Regions from separate parts of the Pseudoselenomonas caprae genome, predicted to be linked through region 1. Evidence: riboswitches for the same ligand, from Rfam matches in the RefSeq annotation. Region 1 holds a riboswitch; the other holds the start of a gene.

Region 1 (7,857 bases):
ACAGTCGTGGCAACGGTTGCCCCGGCAGTACGTGTTGCATTGGGTGAGGAGTTCGGTATGGAACCGGGCAAACTCATCACGGAGCAGATGTATGGAGCCTTGAAGAAAGCGGGCTTCAAGATCATGGATGTCAACTTTGCCGCGGATAATACAATCCTGGAAGAGGGGACGGAGCTTATCCACAAAATCCAGAAATACGTGCTCAAGCAGCCTGTGGAAGGCGAACTTGGCCCATTGCCGCAGTTCACTTCTTGCTGCCCTGCCTGGGTGCGCTATATGGAGCTCTATCATCCAAATTTGCGCCAGCACCTGTCATCGGCGAAGTCGCCGCAGGGAATGGCTGGCCCAGTAGCTAAGATCTACGGTGCTGAGGAAATTTGGCACGTGCAGCCGGAGCAGATTTTCTGCGTCGGTGTTTATCCTTGCACGGCGAAGAAACTCGAAGCATCGCGGCCGGAGTTCACGGCAGCTGCTGATTACTGGAAGAAGAAAGGCCATACGGCAACGTATCAGGATACCGATGTCGTCCTGACGACCCGCGACCTGGCGCGTCTGCTGAAGAAGCTCAATATCGATGTCCGCAATGTGGAGCCGGCTGAGGAGAAAGACAACCCACTGGCTGAGTATACAGGCGCAGGTACGATTTTTGGTGCAACGGGCGGCGTCATGGAAGCTGCCCTGCGCACGGCTTACTTCGTCCTGACGGGGGAGGAGCTCGGTGAGCTCCGCTATGCGCCTGTCCGCGGCCTCAAGGAGGTCAAGACGGCGGATATCCCGCTCAAGCTCAAGGACAATGGCCAGGAAATCACGCTGAAGATCGCGGTTGTCCATGGGACGAAAAATGTCGAGCCACTGTTGGCTGAAATCGAAGCTGGGAGCAGCCCGTATCATTTCATCGAGGTCATGAACTGTCCGGGCGGCTGCGTAAACGGCGGCGGCCAGCCAATCAACCCGATGGGAACGTCCTGGACCGGCAAGTTCAAGGCTATCTTGCCATGGTGATAGGAGGTGCGTTATGAGATATTCCTATAAAGAAAAAGAAGTAAAGATCAACCGCCGCGAATTCCTCGGTTTTGCCGGCGTCATTGCGGCATTCCTCTGGACCGGTGCCTATACGGTGACGGATCTCATTGTCGACCGCACGAAATACATCAAGATGCGTACGGCAGGGCTTTATCAGGATGATGAAAAGCAGGCAAAACGCCAGAGCCATCATAACCAGAGTCTGCTCAATATGTACAAGAAAATGAACTTCCAGCCACTGAGTCCACTGGCGGAAGAGCTTTTCCATACGCATTATGTAGACCGCAGTGTCCTGTAAGAAAGGTGGGATTGTGATGGATAACAACTTTAAAGGAAATGAACGGATTCTTCATCATAGCTTACCTGTCCGCTTGTTCCACTGGTGTCTGGTACTGGGGTTTTTGCCAGCAGGACTTACCGGTGTGATCCTGTTTTTCCGTCCGTTTGGGGAAGCAGCAATGCATCTGACGATGCAGGTTCATATCGTAGGTGCATGGATTCTCATGATAGCCTGCACGTTGTTTTTCCTGCTCTGCCCAGGACGCGTAGTAGCGTTTTGGCGCGAGGCCTTCCATTGGACGAAGCAGGATATTGAATGGATGAAAGTCGGTGGCGGTTATCCGCAGAAAATGATTTTCCTGCAGGAAATCGATGTACCGCCGATGGGCAAAATCAACTCGGGTCAGAAAATGATGGGTATCATGGTATTTTTCGGTACATTGCTCATCATCCTTACGGGTGCGGTGCTCTACTTTGCCCTGCCGCTGGTTCCGAAGGAGATTGCCTACTATGCAGATCGCATTCATCTGATTGTTGGCCTGGGCCTGTTCCTTTGCGTCTGCGGGGGACATATTCCCCTCGGCATCTACAACTGGCCGGAGTTCTGCAGCATGTTCGGTGATGGCACCATCAATGCCAAACACGCCGCACATCATCATCCGCTCTGGACCCAGAATGAAATCGAAAAAATCAAAGACTGATTGAGAATACGAACGCCCCTATAACTGAGCATTGAAGCTCAGTTATAGGGGCGTTTTCATGAATCCATTATAGGCTTAAAAACGGAAGTCGCGTTCGCCCTGTTCGATTTTCTGCAGGCGTTCGGACAGAGTCTTGCGGGCGGCGGGATTGGTTACATCGGGGATGTTTTTCGCAATCAGTTTCTCGCCGGCAGCTTTCGTTTCCGGGGAGGCATAATCCTCGAGATATTCCTTGAGGGTCATCAGGGCATTGGGCAGGCAGCAGTTCTGAATCTGCTTTGCCTTGCATAGGGCCATGAAGCGGTCGCCGGTGCGGCCTTCACGGTAGCAGGCCGTGCAGAAGGATGGTACGTAGTCCATGTCGATGAGCCATTTCATGACATCGTCGAGACTGCGGGTATCCGACACATCGAACTGAGCCGTTTCGTCGGGGCGTTCTTCCTGGGTGTAGCCGCCAACGGAGGTTCTGGAACCTCCGGAAATCTGGGAGATGCCAAGATGCAGGACGCGTTCGCGGGATTTCTGGGATTCGCGCGTCGAGACAATCATGCCCGTGTAGGGAACGGCAATCCTTATGCAGGCAACAATCTTGGCGAAGGTATCGTCGTCGATGGCGTTGCTGAAGGTATTCACGTCGATATCGTCAGCCGGGCAGATGCGCGGCACGGAAATCGTGTGGGGGCCAACGCCGAAGGTGGCTTCGAGATGTTCCGCATGCATCAAAAGGCCAGCGTATTCGTAGCGGTATTTGTCTAGGCCAAAGAGTACACCAAGGCCGACGTCGTCGATGCCGCCTTCCATGGCGCGGTCCATGGCTTCGGTGTGGTAGGCGTAGTCGTGTTTCGGTCCCGTCGGATGGAGCTTCTCATAGGAATCCTTGTGATAGGTCTCCTGGAACAGGATGTAGGTGCCGATGCCAGCTTCGTGGAGCTTGCGGTAGTTTTCCACCGTGGTGGCGGCGATGTTGACGTTGACACGGCGGATGGCGCCATTCTTGTGTTTGACCGAGTAGATCGTATGGATGGAGTCGAGGATATACTCGATCGGGTTGTTGACCGGGTCTTCACCGGCTTCGATGGCCAGGCGCTTATGGCCCATATCCTGCAGGGCGATGACTTCGTCGCGGATCTGTTCCTGCGTAAGCTTTACGCGTGGGATGGTTTTGTTGACCCCGTGATAGGGGCAGTAGACGCAGCCATTGATGCAGTAGTTGGACAGGTAAAGCGGAGCGAACAGCACGATGCGGTTGCCGTAGAATTGCTTTTTGATGTCCTCGGCAAGCTTGAAGATCTCCTCATTTTTTTCGGGGATCTCACAGGCCAATAGAACCGATGCTTCGCGATGGTCAAGGCCTTTGCATTCCTTGGCTTTCGCGAGGATGGAATCGATGAGTTCAGCATTGTTCTTGTTTTGGTCAGCATATTCAAGGGAGGCGAGGATTTCCTCGTGGTCGATGAATTCTGCGGCTTTGCTCGATTTGGGATTATACACAGTATGGTTCCTCCTTCATTTTCATATAGCGGACATTGTCGCCCCGGTCGACGGCCAGCTCACGGCCGACGGATTTCATTCGTTTGGTTAGGCAGACAATGCATTCAGCAGCTTCTTCCCCAGTGCAGATCTTGTTGTCGTAGAGCTGGTATTTTGCCCGGACGTTCCGGGGGGAAAGGTTGGGCATGACTACGTTGGCACCAGCCAGGATGCCCTTTTCGCGGCCGCGGGGATCGATCGTGCCCAAGGCCGTGGTGGCTGGCAGCAGCACTTCTGGCAGCAGCAGCCGGATGAGGCTCAGCAGGAACAGCGTCTGGTCTAAGGTGCCGGCTGGCTGCTGGGCAAACGGTGTTCCTGCGGCGGGGATGAAGGGGCCGATGCCTACCATCTCCGGCTGAAGCTCGTGGAGGAAGATGAGGTCGCGGGCCAGATCTTCCGATGTCTGCCATGGTGAGCCGACCATGAAGCCGGCGCCCGTCTGGAAACCGAGCGCTTTCAAGGTGCGGAGACAGCCGTAGCGGTTTTCGGCACTCATGGACGGCGGGTGGAGCTTATGGTAATGCGCAGGCGTTGCGGTTTCATGGCGCAGAAGGTAGCGCTCGGCCCCTGCCTGCCGGTAGCGCTTATAGCTTTCTGGGCTCTTTTCGCCAATGGACAAGGTGATGGCGCAATCGGGATGTTTGTACTTGAGCTGCTGCACCAGATGGCAGATCCTGTCGTCGGTGTAGTAGGGATCCTCGCCGCCTTGCAGGACGAAGGTGCGGAAGCCCAGTTCATAGCCGGTGGCGGCACATTGCAGGATCTGTTCATCACTCAGCCGGTACCGCTGGACGTTTTCATTGCTGGCACGGATGCCGCAGTAATAGCAGTTGTTTTGGCAGATGTTCGTGAATTCGATCAGGCCGCGGCTGAAAACCTTGTTGCCGTAATAGCACTGTGTTGTTTTGACGGCCAGTCCGGCTGCGTATGCCTGCAATTCTTCATCTTGGTGTGCAAGCAGATCGATGAAGTCTTCGAAGGCGAGGGTATGGGTATGAGCCAACTGGTCAAGCAAGTTTTTCCTGTTCATAGTCTAGCCTCGGATGGTTGCTGAAGTATTCGTTGTTTTTCCATTATAACACGAAAAATAGGGAAATAAGACGCCGTGCATCGTATCCATTGATAATAATCATACTGATGCACGGCGCCTATATATTGCAGTAGACAAACGGGAAGTTATTCTCTGCATATACATTCCAGCTAAAACAGTTGAGCCTCTGGATTAGTGAATGGAATATATCTTACGATTAGTTTTATTATAAAAAATATTAATGGGGGTGTGAAGCTCCCCGGGGGGATAAAAACATAATTTTTAAGCGGTTTAGGGAATTTGTCTAGTTTTGACACGCAGTTCAGAAAATGGTATAATTACAATGTTTTCGCATATTTTTGCATATGATATGCAATATCATAAAGTATGGATCAGGTGTCGCAAGACTTAATAGGGAAGCCGGTAAAGTCCGGCGCGGTCCCGCCACTGTAACAGCGAGTGATGCTGCTTCGTGGATGCCACTTTTGAGGGTATCCCGGTCACTGAGGAATGATTTTCTTGGGAAGGCGCAGCAATCATGATGAACTGGAGCCAGGAGAACTGCCTGATTGACAATCACCGTTTGACCTGCGAGCGATAGGGAGGGGATTTTCGGAGGAGATTCGTGCTCTGGATATTCCTGGCCTGTCTGCATTTTGCAGACAGGTTTTTTTTATGCCTGTCCGGTGTGCGGGCGGGGAAGGGAGAAGAGGGACGCTGTTTATGGATAAGAGTTCAGTGACATTGGTTTTTATCTGTTTGTGGAGGTGAGAGGGAGATGTTGTGGTTGCAATCATATGGGAGCCGCCTTTTGCAGATGGTGGTGACGGTCATTGGTGTCAGCTTCCTGACTTTTTGCCTGACCTGGCTGGCACCTGGTGATCCGGCTTCGATGCTGCTGGAAGCTTCGGATACGATCGTGTCGGAGGAGACGCTGGCTCAGACGCGGCATGAGCTGGGGCTCGATAAGCCGTTCCTGGTCCAGTATGGGAATTGGGCGGCTGGTGTTTTGCAGGGAAATATGGGTATGTCTTACTCTGCGAAGAAACCGGTTACAGCAAAATTGCTGGAGGGGTTCAAAGGGACGTTGCTTCTGGCATTTGTCACGATGGTCCTAGTGGTGCTGATTTCGCTGCCGCTGGGGATCTTATCGGCTGTGAAGCGGAACAGGCTGCCAGACCATCTCGTGCGGGGGTTGTCCTTTATCGGTGTATCGATGCCAAGTTTTTGGCTGGGATTGTTGCTGCTATATGTATTCGGTTTGAAGCTGCGCCTGTTTCCCATTGCGCAGTCGGAAGTCACGGCGGCGGGAATCGTGCTGCCTGCTTTGACACTGGCAATCTATATGTCATCGAAATACATGCGGCAGGTCCGTACGGTGGTATTGGAAGAACTGAATCAAGACTATGTCACGGGAATCAGGGCTCGGGGATTGTCGGAGATGGCAATCCTTTGGAAACATGTCCTGCCCAATGCGATGTTGCCATTGATCACGTTGTTGGGGATGTCGATGGGGTGGCTGCTAGGCGGTGTAGCCGTAGTCGAAATCGTATTTTCATGGCCGGGGATCGGCAACATGGCGGTGCGGGCTATCACGATGCGTGATTATCCGCTTATCGAGGGCTTTGTCCTTTGGATTTCCCTGGTCTATATGTCCATCAATTTTTTGGTCGATCTGTCGTATACTTATCTGAATCCGCGCCTTAGAAGGGAGGTACGAAGATGACGCTTATTTGGGAGCACAAGTTGTTTTCCTTTTATACGGCGCTGGTGTCACTTATCGTGCTGGTGGCATTGTTTGCTCCTTACCTGACACCGCAAGATCCGCTGGCCAGCAATATGCAGCTGGCCTTGCAGCCATCGTCGGCTGAGCATTGGCTGGGGACGGATAAGCTGGGCCGCGATATTTTTTCGCGGATCATCTGCGGCACGCAGACGTCGTTGTTTATGACGCTCTGCCTGGTGGTACTGGTGGCTTTGACGGGGTCGCTGGTAGGCACATTGGCCGGTTATTTTGGCGGCCGTGTGGAGATGGTCTTCATGCGGCTGGCGGATATGATGCTGTCATTCCCTGGGATTGTGCTGGCGATTGCCATTGCGGGAATACTTGGTGGCAGTATCATCAATACCATCATGGCGCTGCTGGTGGTAAGCTGGGCGAAATATGCGCGCCTGGTGCGCAGTCTGGTGCTCAAGCTCCGGCAGCAGGATTTTGTGCTGGCGGCCCGTCTCAGCGGCACGCGGACGCCGATGATCTTGTGGCGCCATATCCTGCCGAATACGTTGCCGCTGGTAGTCATCACGGCGGCGATGGATATCGGCACGATGATGATGGAGATTGCAGGGCTGTCGTTTTTGGGCTTTGGGGCTCAGCCGCCAATACCAGAGTGGGGATTAATGCTCAATGAGGGGCGGCAATATATCCAATCGGCACCGTGGTTGATGGTTTATCCAGGCTTGGCTATCTTTTTGGTAGTTGCGGTGTTCAACCTGTGGGGAGACAGTTTGCGCGATGTTTTGGATCCGCGTCAGAACTGAGATGTGATTTAGTCATGTTGTGGAGAGGATGATATTTTCATGGAAAAAAGCAGAATGAAGAAACTTTGGCGGGCTGTAAGCGTGGGTTTGTGCGGGATTGCCGCTGCTGCGCTGATTGCTGGCTGCGGTAGTACGGCTGGCAATGAGTCGGTGCAGAAGGGCATACTGAAGGTTGGTGTGACGAATTTTGCTGATACCCTGGAGCCGACGCAGAACTATTTTGGCTGGGTAGTCATGCGCTATGGTCTGGGTGAGTGCCTGACAAAGTTTGATGAGAAGATGAATGTGCAGCCGTGGCTGGCGGAGAAATGGTCAATCAGTGACGACCATCTGACATGGACCATCAAGATCCGTGATGGCGTGAAATTCTCCAATGGGGATGAACTGACGGCCGAGGCTGTCAAGGCATCACTGGAACGCGTTTTTGCCAAGAACAATCGTGCGGAGACATTCTTCAAGTATAAGGAAATCCGGGCCGAAGGGCAGAATCTTATCATCACGACGGAAAAACCGATGCCGAATCTCATGGGCTTCCTGGCAGATCCATTGTTCATCGTGGTGGATACGAAGGCCGAGGCTGGCCGTGATTTTGCCAAGGAAGGCCCCATCTGTACTGGCCCGTATATGGTAGAGTCCTTTGTCAAAGAAAAAGCTGTCATGAAGAAGAATCCCAACTATTGGGCTGGTGAGGTGCCGTTTGAGACGGTGGAGATCCCGAGCATCGATGATCCCAATACCCGGGCCATGGCCTTGCAG
Region 2 (7,857 bases), on a different contig from region 1:
GGAGAATATTGAGCTGCCGCGCGAGTACCAGCGCCAGCACCAGCCCGGCCAGCGTATAGGGCCAAAGCAGCTCGACATGCGGCCAGCTGCGCGCCGACAGTCCGCCGACCATCCACATCAGCGCACTATGGACCCTGTCACTGTAAAAAATCATCATCGCCGAAATCCCTGCGCCGAAAAAGGCTGACACAGCGACGCCCGCCAGGATGATGCGGATTGGCCGGATACCGTTCTTCCAGGCCAGAAGATAGATGAGCATAGCTGCTCCCATCGCTCCAGCAAACGCCACTGGCATGATAAGCCAGCTGTGTTCTGGCAGTGCGAGCATGATGACAATGCCCGCCAGCCCTGCCCCCGATGATATGCCGATGATATGCGGATCAGCCAGCGGATTTTTCATGATGGCCTGCAAGATAGCTCCCGACAACGACAGATTGATGCCGACAAAGGCGGCAACGATAGTGCGTGGCAAACGGATATTCATCAGGATCTGCTGATGGGTGCCAGCACTGTCCCCTAAAAGCGCAGCGGCAATCTCTGCCAATGGAATGGGAACGGAACCTTTCATTATGCTGATGATGCCGCCCAGACATGCCAAAACGGCAAATACCACTAATAGTGATATCCGCCGCTTTACCAGACGGTCCGATTCAGCCGGCATTTTTTTCATTTGGCAAACACCTCAGGATAAACGCATCTGGCCATCGCCTCGACGGCCTCCGGATAATGGATGCCGGGGCTCAACAGGAAAAGATCCTGCGGCAAATAGTAGACACGCCCCTCACGTACAGCCGCGACCGACTGCCAGGCAGGGCTGCCCTTCATCGTTGCATCCATCTCGCTCTTGATGGCATCCAGCTTGCCCATGCTTGTGACAAAGATGAGCTCCGGATTCTGGGCGACGAGATTTTCCAGACTGTACGGTGCTGCATCGGGATTCTTCTCCAGCGGTGCCGTGCCACTGGCTACATTCTCCCAGCCCAGCATCTTCGCCACCGATCCGGCAATGCTGCCCTCAAGCTGCACCGTAAGGCCCTGGCTTGTACTATGGATGACAGATACGCGGCGCTTGTCCTGCGGAATCTTATCCTTGACCGACTGGATTTTCGCATCCATGTCAGCAATCAGCTTGTCGCCTTTGTCCTTGGCGCCCGTCACCTGCGCCAGAATGCCGACCTCGCGCTTGACATCCTCATAGCTCTTCATATCGAGCACCAAAGTACGGATGCCATTGCTCTCCAGCGCATCGACGAGCTTCTCGTTCATACCTTTATTGACAATGACAAGATCCGGCTCACAGGCCAGCACTTTCTCGGCATCAATCTGATAGACCTTACCGACGCTGGTGAGCTCCTTGGCGTAATCCGGCATCTTGGTCTTGGAATCCGGACGGCCGACAACCAATGCTGCGCCATCGACGGACTCCAATGGCTCCAAAAACGATGCTGAGGTCACGACAATACGCTTCGGCTTTTGGGGAAGCACGACCTCGCGGCCCAAATCATCGGTAATGACCGCATACGCCTTGGCGGAACTGCCGTCCGTGGCAGCAGGCTGCGGTCCACAGCCTGCTGCCAGCATAACCAGTGCCGCCATAAGCAAGAACAGGATTTTTTTCATGATAGAAAACTTCCCTTCTATATATCAACCATCCCGCTTAGTTTTTCCGCGTCAGGATAGTCGATAAGTAATTCAGTTTTTCCTCTTTATGCGCCTCGATGTCCTCGATGATGCGTTCATCGGGAAGACCTGCACGGCTTACGAGCACAGCCTGCTTGGCCATATCGTTGCGGGCCAGCATATCCGTGATTTCAGCGAAATTCTTGTACACCTTCATGAGCACGACATTATCGGCCGACTGCACAGCTTTTTCGACCTTCTCCGGCGAAGCTGTTGCCGGCACGATGCTAAGCACATCGTCGCCCTCAACGATCGGATACCCCATCTGGCTGCCGATTGCCGCAAATGCCGGAATGCCCGGGATTGTCTGGATTTCGATATCTTCATGCTCCAGCAAGCGGTAAACATAGATGTATGTGCTATAAAACATCGGATCGCCGAGCGTCAGGAAAGCCACATTCTTGCCCGCCTTCAAAAGTGCCAGGATTTCCTTCTTATTCGACTCCCAGGCATCGGTATTGTTCTCTGCAAACCCCTTGACCATCGGGAATACCTGATAGACAATCTCGATATCCTTCTTCAGATATGGTTTGGCAATCGAAAGCGCCACACTGCCATCCTTCTTCTCTGTCTTCGGTGCAATCAGCACATCAACCTTCTCGATGGCACGGATTGCCTTGATTGTCAAGAGCTCCGGATCGCCAGGGCCCACACCAATACCATAAAAAATTCCGCTCATACTTCTGATAACCTCCACCTGCTACTTGGTTTACACCATAAAAAAAGCCTTCTCCACGCAGAGAAGGGACTCCACTATACGCCGAATCCCCTCCCCATCGTTCGTAGGTGCGAAAGCCTGCACTTTCACGGTGATTTTCAGACTGGCAGTTCTCCTGACTCTGCCTCATCAAACCTCAAGCCTTCCCAGCAAACTGCCAGTGACATATTATGAGATTCTCCGCATTACAGTGGCGTGACCGTACCGGCATCGCACCGGTTTCTCTATTAAGCCTCACGGCACCCGTCCATTTACAAATTTTACACCGATGCATACGGCCTGTCAATCGACAGCACTGGCACCTTTATGTTCAAATTGCAGAGTGTCCGTAAGCGCAGAAATCAGAAAGAACGCAGAAACCTGCAATTCGGTAAAGCAAAAGCCCGCTGACTCATATCTTGAATCAGCGGGCTTACCTATTCTATGAACTTATTTGAGCATAGCCAGCATCGTACCAGCAGCTACTGCCGTACCGATGACGCCAGCAACGTTCGGGCCCATGGCATGCATGAGCAGGTAGTTGCCCGGTTTTGCCTTCATGCCAACCACCTGGCTGACGCGTGCTGCCATCGGCACTGCCGATACACCAGCCGAGCCGATCAGCGGGTTGATCTTCCAGCCGGACACACGGCACATGATCTTGCCGAACAGGACACCGCCAGCCGTACCAGCGATGAAAGCCACAAGGCCAAGGCCGATGATCATGAGCGTCTGCGGAACGAGGAAGTCATCGGCATTCATCGTCATGCCAGTACCCGTTGCGAGGAAAATCGTAACGATGTTGCAGAGCGAATTCTGCGCCGTATCCGAGAGGCGGTCCATGACGCCGGACTCACGGAACAAGTTGCCGAGCATCAAGCAGCCAAGCAGCGACGCGATTGGCGGCAGCAGCAGGCTGATGACGATTGCAGCAACGATTGGGAAGCAGACACGCTCGAACTTCGTAACCGGACGCAACTGCTCCATGGCCACCTCACGCTCTTTCTGCGACGTCAAGAGCTTCATGATCGGCGGCTGGATCAGCGGAACCAGCGACATGTAGGAGTAAGCGGCTACGGCAATCGCGCCCAGGAGGTGCGGTGCCATCTGGATGGAAAGATAGATAGCCGTCGGGCCATCAGCACCACCGATGATGCCGATAGCGCCAGCTTCCTGTACGTTGAAGCCCAGGAGCATTGCGCCGACGAGGGCGACGAAGACACCGATCTGTGCAGCTGCCCCCAGGAGCAGGGTAACCGGGCGGGCGAGCAGCGGGCCGAAGTCCGTCATCGCACCGATGCCCAGGAAGATCAGCGGCGGGAAAATCTCATTGGCGATACCATAGTGGATAGCCTGCATAAGGCCCGGCTCCGTGAAGAAGCCCGTGCGCGGGAAGTTTGCCAGCACGCAGCCGAAGGCGATCGGCCCCAGGAGCAGCGGCTCAAACTCCTTGACAATGGCCATATAGAGCAGCAGCAAACCCACGAGGATCATGATGCCATTGCCCATGGTGAATGCCGAAAAACCGCTGTCAGCCCAAACCGACTGCAGGGAAACGGCAAATGCATTCAAAAGTTCCATAATATTTCCTCCTTCCCTGCCTTAGCCCCGGTTTGCCATCTGTGCACGGCCGGAATTTTTCCAAGCATCACGCGGCAACGGGCGAATCGCACGAACCTGCTCCATGCCATAGCCATAGCTGGCAATCGCTGCAGCGATGACGGCGACGATCTCCGGGGAAATCCCCTCCTCGGCAGCTGCCGTCCCGGCTGCCGGCGCGCTTTCCACAGGCGCAGCAGCTGCTTCTGCCGGTGCGGGTGCGGCCTCTTCCTGCTTTTCCTGTTTCGGTTTCGTCGGATCGATGATGTGGATCAGATTGATGACAAGACCCAAAACCGTCAGAACCAGGAATACGACCGTCATGTTGATCAGCATGATGATCAAAGGATTCGTTGTTACTGGATGTGACATACACTCACCTCATTCAAATTAAACGATAATGCCTATATTGGGGGCTGTTGGTTAATTTATATTATAGAGGAATTTTCAAAAAATAAAAATATTTATATCGAATTCATATGATAGCCGAAAGTTATCCGAAAATTCCTCTTATCTTTTACCATTTGACTGCTGCCAGCGCCTGGCGCACCTTCTGGGCATAGAGTGCCCGGAAGGCTGGATGCTCACCCAGGCCGCGCATATCCGTCCGCACCGCAAAGCCTGCTGCCACGAGCTGGCTTTGCCAGGAGTCCGGATTGCTGCCGGCCATATCACGCGTGACATGGCTACCGCCGGAGAGGAGCAGCGGGGCCAGCAGCAACTTCCTGCTGCCGCGCTGCCGCAGGCGCTCCCTGACCATCGCCAGGTTCGGCGTATCCATCGGCTCCAGCACGCCGACATGCACCGGCAGCTGGCGGTCATCTGCCACCTGCTGCAGACGCTCATAAACCGGATTGTGCCGGTGCGGCGAGCCATGCCCGAACAGCACGAGCTCTTCCCCAGGCATCAGGCCCAGCGCCGGCAGGACAGCATCCAGCACGCGCCCATAGTCAGCCGGTTCTGCGAACACAGGCTGGCCGACGGCAAGCCCCGCAGGAAACAGCGCAGTTGCCTCATCGGCGGCCGCGCAGACCTTGTGGTCAAACTCCTCGCCAGGCGTCAGGTGAGACGGCTGTACCAGCACACGCGCAAAGCCAGCATCTGCCAGCTGCGTCAGCAGCTCCGGCAGGCTGAAGGCCTGCACGCCCGCAGCCACAAGACGCTTGCGGATAAAATTCGACGTGTACGCCTGATATACCTGCCAAGCGGGAAATTCCTGCTGCAAAAGCGCTGCCGCTGCATCAAGGCTGGCGGCACGCGCAGCTGCATCGCTGACGCCAAAGCTGGCCAGAACCAGCGCCTGTTTCTGACCGGTCAATTTCAGCCCTGCTCTTTCTTGACGACATCGGCGATGCGATGGCAGATGACATCAAGCTGTGCCTGATCGGGGCCTTCCGCCATGACACGAATCAGCGGCTCGGTACCGGACGGACGGACGAGGATGCGGCCATCATTGCCGAGCTCCTTGTTGCCTTCTTCGATAGCAGCCTTGATGGCCTCATTATCTTCCCAGCCCTCTTTCGTTGCGACGCGGACATTTACAAGCAGCTGCGGATACGTCGTCATGAGATTCGTGAGATCCGATGCCTTACGGCCGCTGCGCTTGACCGAAGCCAGCACCTGCAGCGCCGTGATTGGGCCATCGCCCGTCGTGCTGAAGTCCGTGAAAATGATATGACCGGACTGCTCGCCACCGATCTTGTATCCGTTCTTGAGCATGTTCTCAAGAACATAGCGGTCGCCGACCTGCGTGATTTCAACGCGGCCGCCAGCTTCTTTGATGGCCTTGTGGAAACCGATATTGGCCATGACCGTCGACACGACCGTATTGTACGGCAGCGTGCCCTTCTTCATCATATCCTGTGCACACATGACAAGGATGTGATCGCCATCGATGATCTGGCCTTTCTCATCCACACAGAGGCAGCGGTCCGCATCGCCATCGTGCGCAATACCGAAGTCAGCACCGTTTTCAATGACAGCCTTCTGCAGTGACTCCATATGTGTCGAGCCACAGTTCTCATTGATGTTGACGCCATTCGGCAGCGCATGGATGACCTTGACCTTCGCGCCGAGCGAACGAAGCACTTTCGGCATGACCTCATAGGCTGCACCATTTGCACAGTCAAGGACAATCTTCATGCCATCGAAACGCTCCTGGCAGGTGCTCTCGACAAACTCGATGTACTGGTTCAGCAGATCCGTGCGGTATTCGATATGACCGATGCGGTCGCCAGTCGGACGGGCAAAGTTATCATCGTTCTCCAGCTGATGCACGATGACCTCGAGCTCATCCTCGACAGCATCCGGCAGTTTGTAGCCGTCGCCACCGAAGAACTTGATGCCGTTGTCGTGGAACGGGTTATGGGATGCCGAGATGACAATACCGGCTTTGGCCTTGTGGCGGCGAGCCAGATAAGCGATAGCTGGCGTCGGAATGATGCCGGCGAGCATCGCACGGCCACCAGCCGAGCAGATACCTGCCGTAAGTGCCGCCTCGAACATCTCACCGGAAAGGCGCGTGTCGCGGCCAATCAGGATCAGCGGCTGCTCCTCGGAATCCTTGCCGAAATAAATCGTAGCTGCACGGCCAAGGCGATAGGCCATCTCCGGCGTCAGAACCGAATTTGCCTCACCGCGGACACCATCCGTACCAAACAATCTTGCCATAATATAATATCCTCCTATTTCGCAATAAGAAATCGCTATTTAGTATCAACTCTTAATAGTATGCACATTTTTGTCTAAAAATGCAAGTGCCGCTTTCATTCCGTCAACAGCCGCACTCATGATGCCGCCTGCGTAGCCAGCTCCTTCACCCATCGGATAGAGACCCGGCGTGGCCTCAGCCACAAAACTCACACGGTCGCGGCGGATACGGCAGGGCGCCGACGAGCGCGCCTCGATGCCCGTCATGACCGCTCCTTTGTCGGCAAAGCCCGGAATCTTGCGGTCAAACCACGGCAGAGCTCCCGTGAGCGTCTGCGCCATATAATCCGGCAGCAACGCGTGCAGGTCAACGGCCTTGACCCCCGGCTGATAGGTCGGCGTCGTCAGGAACTGCGTGGAGCCTGACGTGCCCCCCAGGAAGTCGCCCACCGTCTGCACGGGGGCATGGTAGTTGCGTCCGCCCAGCTCGAAGGCCAGTGCCTCGAGCTTATCCTGCAAGGCCATGCCCGCCAGCACCTCCTGCCCGAAATCGTCGGGGCCCACCTGCACTAGCAGGGCACTGTTGGCGATGCCCGAATCACGCTTGTAGTTGCTCATGCCATTCGTGCAGACATGTCCCTCAGCCGACGTCGCAGCGACGACCTGCCCGCCCGGACACATGCAGAACGAGTACGCTCCACGGCCCGTCACAGGGTCCTTGTAGGTCAGTGCGTAATCAGCGACCGGCAGGCGCGGATGACCGGCATCCTCGCCATACTGCGCCCGGTCGATGAACTCCTGCGGATGCTCGATGCGCACGCCCATGGCAAAGGGCTTGGCCTCCATGCGGATGCCCTTGCCCAGCAGCATCTTATACGTATCGCGGGCCGAATGGCCGATGCCGAGGAATACCGATGCGGCAGGCAGCCGCTCCTCGCCGTTGACGATCAGCGCTTCAACAGCCCCGGCCGCCGTGAGCTCGATATCCGTAACCTGAGCGCCAAAGCGCACCTGCCCGCCAAGCCGGATGATTTCCTGCCGGATGTTCTTGACGATGCCGCGCAAGAGATCTGTGCCGATATGCGGCTTATGCAGGTAGCGGATTTCCTCAGGAGCCCCCGCTGTGATGAACGCCTCGATGACATCCTGCATATGTACGTCGTTGATGCGTGTCGTCAGCTTGCCATCCGAGAACGTGCCGGCACCGCCTTCACCGAACTGCACATTCGACT

Evidence for each region. A riboswitch is a leader RNA that binds a small molecule or an ion and turns the genes downstream of it on or off. The one in region 1 is predicted to bind cobalamin.
Region 2: linked by a shared signal. The riboswitch ahead of cobI (precorrin-2 C(20)-methyltransferase) and the one ahead of nikB (nickel ABC transporter permease) in region 1 are both predicted to bind cobalamin.

What each region holds. Positions count from the first base shown of each region.
Region 1 covers NZ_VTOZ01000035.1:539-8,395, reverse strand. The annotation lists gene FZ041_RS12885 ([FeFe] hydrogenase, group A) at 1-1,002, shown strand, start outside; gene FZ041_RS12880 (iron hydrogenase small subunit) at 1,016-1,321, shown strand; gene FZ041_RS12875 (cytochrome b/b6 domain-containing protein) at 1,338-2,003, shown strand; gene hydG ([FeFe] hydrogenase H-cluster radical SAM maturase HydG) at 2,079-3,494, opposite strand; gene hydE ([FeFe] hydrogenase H-cluster radical SAM maturase HydE) at 3,487-4,563, opposite strand; cobalamin riboswitch at 4,941-5,146, shown strand; gene nikB (nickel ABC transporter permease) at 5,381-6,289, shown strand; gene nikC (nickel transporter permease) at 6,286-7,101, shown strand; partial or broken gene FZ041_RS12850 (ABC transporter substrate-binding protein) at 7,156-7,857, shown strand, end outside.
Region 2 covers NZ_VTOZ01000027.1:14,898-22,754, reverse strand. The annotation lists gene FZ041_RS11485 (FecCD family ABC transporter permease) at 1-670, opposite strand, end outside; gene FZ041_RS11480 (ABC transporter substrate-binding protein) at 667-1,620, opposite strand; gene cobI (precorrin-2 C(20)-methyltransferase) at 1,658-2,359, opposite strand; cobalamin riboswitch at 2,487-2,660, opposite strand; gene FZ041_RS11470 (sodium ion-translocating decarboxylase subunit beta) at 2,828-3,958, opposite strand; gene FZ041_RS11465 (OadG family protein) at 3,980-4,348, opposite strand; gene FZ041_RS11460 (sirohydrochlorin cobaltochelatase) at 4,494-5,294, opposite strand; gene glmM (phosphoglucosamine mutase) at 5,297-6,646, opposite strand; gene FZ041_RS11450 (NAD(P)/FAD-dependent oxidoreductase) at 6,692-7,857, opposite strand, start outside.